2 regions of the Arthrobacter roseus genome follow, and region 1 is predicted to be linked to the other one. Evidence: riboswitches for the same ligand, from Rfam matches in the RefSeq annotation. Region 1 holds a riboswitch; the other holds the start of a gene.

The links. A riboswitch is a leader RNA that binds a small molecule or an ion and turns the genes downstream of it on or off. The one in region 1 is predicted to bind cyclic di-AMP.
Region 2: linked by a shared signal. The riboswitch ahead of JOE65_RS13355 (C40 family peptidase) and the one ahead of JOE65_RS04875 (NlpC/P60 family protein) in region 1 are both predicted to bind cyclic di-AMP.

Annotation. Positions count from the first base shown of each region.
Region 1 covers NZ_JAFBCU010000001.1:941,665-945,066, forward strand. Annotated here, with positions in the region: gene JOE65_RS04865 (iron-dependent transcriptional repressor DtxR) at 1-195, shown strand, start outside; cyclic di-AMP (ydaO/yuaA leader) riboswitch at 363-551, shown strand; gene JOE65_RS04870 (M23 family metallopeptidase) at 553-1,323, shown strand; cyclic di-AMP (ydaO/yuaA leader) riboswitch at 1,448-1,616, shown strand; gene JOE65_RS04875 (NlpC/P60 family protein) at 1,621-2,433, shown strand; gene JOE65_RS04880 (NlpC/P60 family protein) at 2,460-3,263, shown strand.
Region 2 covers NZ_JAFBCU010000001.1:2,766,073-2,769,474, reverse strand. Annotated here, with positions in the region: gene JOE65_RS13365 (dihydrolipoamide acetyltransferase family protein) at 1-70, shown strand, start outside; gene JOE65_RS13360 (MFS transporter) at 244-1,428, shown strand; cyclic di-AMP (ydaO/yuaA leader) riboswitch at 1,569-1,739, shown strand; gene JOE65_RS13355 (C40 family peptidase) at 1,744-2,646, shown strand; gene JOE65_RS13350 (cation:proton antiporter domain-containing protein) at 2,798-3,402, shown strand, end outside.

The sequences.
Region 1 (3,402 bases):
GTGAAACGGCTTTCAGAGCCTATCCAGGTGGAACCGGAGCTGCTCGGGCAGCTGGAGGAGGGTGGGATTAGGCCGGGGGCCACTGTAAGTCTTGAGGCAGTCGGAGACTATGTCTCTGTGCGCGTCCCCGGGGTGGCTGGTGCACTTGAACTTCCGCCCGAGGTGGCTTCCCACATTTTCGTTGCGACCTCCTAGCCCTGCACAGACCCCATGACACCGGCCATAACGAGTGCTATGATCGCTCTCGATAGTGCAGAAGACCTGGCGTAGGATAACAGGATTGTTACGACGGCGTCAGGCAACCTATAGTTGTTCGCGGACGTCGAGACATCGGCGTTACCTTTCCGTCAGCCGAGCCCTGCCAGCGGAAAGCGTTCAGTCAAAAGTTTGGCAGGGGTGGAGGATCCATTTTCGGCGGCCCAGCAATGGTGCCGCCTTGGGGTGAAGTCCCAAAGACCGTCAGCACAACCGTGTGCCGCCGCGTCCAGGGGCCGGGCTACTCTCTAGCCCGAATCCGACAGCTAACTTCGCAGGCGTATCGGAGAGGAAAATATGTCGAAGCACAGGGCTTCGCCGCGTCACGTTGCGCCGGAATCCATGCCGGAACCGCGCCCCCGTGATGCTCATCGGGCGGCTAGGCGTCGTCAGCCCGTGACACCACGCAACACCTACTCATTCACGGGTATTGGACAAAAGGTAGCGATGGTAGCGGCCGTGTCCGGGATCGCCCTCACCGTAGCCTTGCCCACCACAGCAGCAGCCCCCAACGCGGAAGCTGAAGCACCCAAGCCGCAGACGAGCAAGCTGGTTTCCGCTGCATCTACAGCACAAGTCAGCTTTCAAAGGGTTCAGCTCGGCAGCGAATTCGATCCAGAGCGCAAACTAGACTCCATCATGGCCGCGTCCGGTGGGAATCTTGAACTGGCCCAGGCGGAAGGTTCACTCGCCGCACCCCTGAAGACTCTTGAGCCGACGTCGAGCTTTGGATACCGTGGCAGTCCCATCACAGGAATAGCCGAGATGCACTCGGGCCAGGACTTCGCCTCTCCCTGCGGGTCGGATGTACTGGCGGCGGCCTCCGGAGTCGTGAAATCCGCCGGGTGGCATGCTTTCGGCGGTGGTAATCGGGTTGTAGTCGATCACGGCAACGGCTTGGAAACCACGTATAACCACATGTCGGCCATTACCGTCACGGTAGGGCAGCAAGTGGAACGCGGAGACAATGTTGGAGCCAGTGGAAGCACAGGCGCCTCCACAGGGTGTCACTTGCATTTCGAGGTTCTTGTTGACGGCAAAGCCGTCGACCCCAATGGCTGGCTGTGATAAGCAACACGTTCGTTCGTGACCTGAGCGTGACATCATCACGAAACTGTTGTACCGTCTAACTCGTGCCAAATTCGCAAAGATTTGGCACACTCGGACAGATCGCCAAACTCTGCCACTGACCGAGGTCCGTTCGCATAAATCGCATGGCAGAGGCGGGGGAACCAATTTTGGGTCTGGTATCACCAGATCCTTGGGGTTAAGTCGTGGAAGTTCGTCTCGTACGAAAGCCGCGGCCGGGTGACTCCCATCCGAATCCGACAGCTCACCCCGCAGGCATTGGGAGAGGCAACTTCTGTGTCTATTAGTACTATTTCAGGACGCCATCGTGCGGCCACCGTCAAGTCCAGCCCTCTGACTGCCATCTCCAAGGCAGTCTCCTCAAACGCAGGCACAGTGGGCCGTAACGCTGCTGTTATAGCCGCCACGTCGGGGCTCATCCTCACCGCGGGCCTTCCCGCACAAGCTGCTGAGAGCATGGACCGCGAGGCTCTGTCCACCACGGTGCTCAGCCAGACCAGCCTGCAGCCAACCACAGTCTCTGTCCCGGCAACTGCCAAGGTGTCCTTCGAGCGCGAAGCCGCCGTCGTGGCCGAGCCATTTCAGGCTCCGATTGTAGAAACCGAGACTGCACCGGCACAGGTTGTCGAAGCTCCCGAGGCCGTTGAGGCCCCCGCAGCTGAACTGGCCACGGCACCGGCGCAGGCGTCCGAACCTGCACAGCCAGCCGCGCAGGCCGCTCCCGCACCGGAAGCCGCTCCCGCACCGGAAACCAAGGAAGCACCGGCACCCGTAGCTTCCAGCAGCGTCGGCGCAGCCCTCGTTGCTTCGGCATACGGCCAGCTTGGCATCGGGCAGGACTGCACTGCGATGGTCGAGAAAGCTCTGCGGTCCGTCGGTAAGACCGTCGGAGACATCGGCCCGGCCGGCTTCTACGCGTACGGCACTGTCGTGAGCACTCCTGCTCCCGGGGATCTCATGATCCGCCCAGGCCATGTGGCCATCTATGTCGGCAACGGACAGGCCATCAGCGGTGGCTTCAACGGCTTGAACACCGTCCTTCACGATGCATCCGTCCTTTCCGGCTCCACCTTCGTTCGCGTCAGCTAATCCTAGAATCAACCGGAGAAACGAATATGACACCTCGTGCCACTATCTCGCGCCACCGCGCGGACGTTCAGCGGTCAACCCCGCTGACGTCACTGGCGAAAGCCGTCACCTCGAACGCTGGGGGAGTCGGCCGTTCAGCTGCCGTCATCGCAGCAGCTTCGGGTCTTGTGCTGACGTCCGGCGTTGCAGCTAATGCGGCGCCCGTGAGCCCCGATCGCCAGTCCGTCACCACGACGCTGGAAATGCAAGCAGCACCGACCACGGTCACCGTTGCCCCAGACGCCAACGTAAGCTTCGAGCGCCAGGCTGCGGTAGCAGCCGTTGCTGCTCCAGTGGTCGAGGCGCCCGTCGTGCAAGCGGTAGCCAATGAAGTAACTCAGACTCAGCCAGCTGTCGTTGAGCAGGTTGCAGCTCCCGCTGCACCCGCAGCGCAGACGCCTGCTCCGGTCGTTGAAGCGCCTGCCCCCGTCGTCGAAGCTCCGGCTCCTGCTGTTACCTCCGGCGTGGGCGCAACTGTCGCTGCCGCCGCGAAGGCCCAGGTGGGAGTGTCTCAGGACTGCACTCGGCTGGTCAGCAACGCTTTGGCGGCTGCTGGCATCAACTTTCATGGATGGCCGATCGGCTACATGTCTCTCGGCACGGTTGTCGGCGCCGCTCAGGCGCAGCCCGGGGACCTCATCTACTACGACGACGCCGGTGCAGGAGTTCCCCACATCGCCGTATACATCGGTGGCGGCCAGGCCGTACACGGTGGCTTCAATGGCGGGACCACCGCTATTGCACCGGCCGAGCTCGGCTCCGGTGGCGTCTATATCCAACTCGGTGGCTAGAACGTCACAGACTTGTCCAACGAACTCCGTCCACAAGGACGGGGTTCGTTGTGCTTAACGAGCCCGGTGTTAGCGCGACAGCGCTGAACCGTTTACTCTTGCACTGTTGAAGATGCCACCCATGGTGGTGGATCCAACG
Region 2 (3,402 bases), 1.8 Mb from region 1:
CGCAGGCGGGTTCCTGCGGTACGTGGCGGATGCCATCGAGAGCCCAGGGAGCGTGCTTGCGGACCTCTAAACCGGGCGTCCTCGCCGGGGCGGCCCGAGCAGTCCTGCCTGCCCACCCTCACCCGACGCGTCCGCACTTATTGTTGGAATAGTGGCTCAATCGGCCCTATTCCAACAATAAGTGCGGGGGCGTCAGGGGGTAGAGGCGTCGGGGGTCGGGCGCCGCGAGATAAGCTGAAGTACGTGCCCGACGAACCGTTCAACCTCAAAGGAATAGCGGTGGCCGCCTATGGCCCCTCTCTTCTATACGGCGTCGCGACCGGTGCGATTTTGCCCGTCATTGCACTCAGTGCCAGAGACCTCGGCGCGTCCGTGGCTGTCGCCGCGCTGATCATCACGTTGACCGGCGTCGGCTCGCTGGCCACCAATATCCCTGCCACCATGATCACGTCGCGGTTTGGCGAGCGCTGGGCTCTGGTAGGGGCGGCGCTGTGGTGTTCGACGGCGATGATCGTTGCCGCGTTCGCCACGCAACTGTGGGTATTTGCGCTGGCGATCTTTATGGTCGGGATGGCGGGTTCCGTGTTTGGGCTGGCTCGGCAGAGCTACCTCACTGAAGCCGTGCCGCTGTATTTTCGCGCGAGGGCACTATCGACGCTGGGCGGCGTCACGCGTATCGGCGTGTTCATAGGCCCGTTCCTTGCCGCCGGAGTGATGGCGCTGGTTGGTATTTCCGGTGCGTACTGGGTGGGTGCGGCCGCAACTCTGGTGGCCGCCGTTCTCAGCGTTCGAGTACCAGATCTTGGCGCTCCCTCCCGGCGGACCGGCATCGAACGCATCCCGCCTCCCACCGTGCGCTACGTGTTACGCGGTCATATGAAAGTGTTTCTGACCATTGGGGTGGGCGTTCTCCTGATTGCGGCAGTGAGAGCCACGCGGCAGGGGGTGCTGCCGTTGTGGGCAGAGAGCATCGGTCTTGATGCTTCTGCGACGGCGCTCATCTATGGGCTCTCCGGCGCTGTGGACATGTTGATTTTTTATCCGGCGGGCAAGGTCATGGACGTCAAAGGGCGGGTCTGGACGGCAGTGCCGTGCATGGCGATCATGGCTGCGGCGCTGGTGGTTATCCCTTTCACCGCTGGTCCAGGCTGGTTCACGGCAGCTGCGCTCCTGATTGGTTTCGGGAATGGAGTTGGTTCTGGGATTGTGATGACGCTTGGGGCCGATTACTCGCCTTCGCCGGGGCGCCCGCAGTTCCTCGGTATCTGGCGTTTCATATCGGATCTCGGGACCATGGCCGGCCCCGGGCTGCTGTCCTTGATTACTGCTATTGCCTCACTGGCGGTAGGCATTTGGGCGGCGGCCGGGATTGGGGTTTTAGCCGCCGTCGTACTCGGTTATTGGATCCCGAGGGTGCGCCGGCCCTGAACGCCGACTCTATGATGCCGACACGGCGTGTAACCAAAACGTGACATATCGATGGAATAACGGTTACCCTTTATAGGTGCCGACCCTGATATGTGGTTAGCACCCCTCGGGTAGATTGCCTAATTCTGCCGCTGCCCAGGGTCCGTTCGCTACAGAATTCGGCAGAAGCGGGGGAACCACACAGTGGACTCCCACCGAGTCCTTGGGGTGAGGCCGCCCCGTCTTTGAGGGATCGTTTCCTCAAGGCGTTGCGGCCGGGTGGCTCCCATCCGAACCCGACAGCTAACTCCGCAGGCATTAGGAGAGGCTACAACCATGTCATCAAATATTGCGCGCCACAGGGCAACCCCTGTGCGCAAGAACCCCTTCAATTCCCTGTCCAAGGCAGTCGTATCCAACAGGGGGGCCGTCGGACGCGGTGCTGTGGTAGTCACCGCAGCATCCGGGCTCATGCTCGGCGCTGGCGCACCTGCCATGGCCGGCGCAGGCCCCTCCACAACGCCAGCACCTGTCTACGCTCCTGCGGCGGCAGTGGCTACTGTAGCCGCACCCGCGGCAGCACAGGCCGAGACTGCAGGAGTCATCAACCACACGGTGCGCTCGGGTGACACCCTTGGCTCCATCTCCGCAAGCTATGGGGTCAACCTGAGCAGCGTACTGCAGCTCAACGGCCTGAACATGGCAACGGTCATCTACCCCGGTGACGTTATTCGCGTCTCTAGCAGCTTCGTGGCGCCGGCAGCACAGGCTCCTGTCGCTCCGGCACCCGCTCCTGCACCTCAGCAGCAGACCATGGCCGCTTCAGCACCAGTAGCAGCCCCGGCCGCCACTGCTAATGTCATGCTTGCAAGCTCCACTATCACCCCGATCGCGGCTGCATCCAGCAGTGTATCCGGCAATGCAGTCGCCGGATCGGCGCAGTCACAGGTGGGACAGTTCCAGGACTGCACCGCCTTGGTTGAGCGCGCGCTGCGGGCTGCCGGAGTCGCGGGAGTCGGTGACGAATCACCAGCATCGCTGCTGCGCTTCGGAACGCCCACCAGCAACCCTCAGCCCGGCGACATGGTGTACTACTCCGACGCTGGTGCAGGAGTTCCCCACATCGCTGTTTACATCGGCGGCGGCAACGCTGTCCACGGTGGTTGGATGGGTAACACAACCGCTGTTTTCAGCGCCGAAATTGGTTCCGGCCCCGTATACTACAGCACGAATGGCTAAGTTCGCCTAGATGCTGACGTACGACGTCGGTACACCGTAAGTGCCCGGCTGGAGGAATCCAGCCGGGCACGTTGCGTGAGAAGCACTTTGTTAGCGATTATTGGATGAATTGCACGATCCTCTTTTCATCGATGCACCAAGGTGGATGATCATGAACATGAGTTCTGCGCTGTTGCTGTCCTTCGCGGTGTTGTTGCTCATTGGTGTTCTGATATCCGAGCGGGCCAACCGGACAGTCATTTCCACTGCCGTACTGTTTCTGCTGGGCGGGTTTGCTCTGGGCCAGGGTGGTCTGGGTTTCGTGACGGTCACGGCGGATGATCCAATCGTGGGCGGTCTGGCGGAGTTGGCGTTGTTTTCCGTCTTGTTCACTGACGGGATGCGCATAGGTTTCAAGGATCTGCGGCTCGCGTGGCGATTGCCGGGACGTGCATTGCTGGTGGGCCTTCCGCTGACTTTGCTGATCACCGCTTTGCTAGCGCACTACCTTGTTGGTCTGCCGTGGCTGGAGTCCTTCTTGCTCGGGGCCGTGCTGGCCCCTACCGATCCCGTGTTTGCCGCTGCCATTGTGGGACGCAAGGAAGTGCCCGGCCGGCTGCGTCACCTGCTGAACGTCGAGTCCGGTCTCAACGATGGGTTGGCGCTTCCGATTGTGCTGCTGCTCCTGGCCGTGGCCGGGGGAACCGATGCCCACGGGTGGCAGTTGTTCGAGGAAATAGCCCTGGGCATAGTAGTTGGCATCGCGGTCCCCTGGGT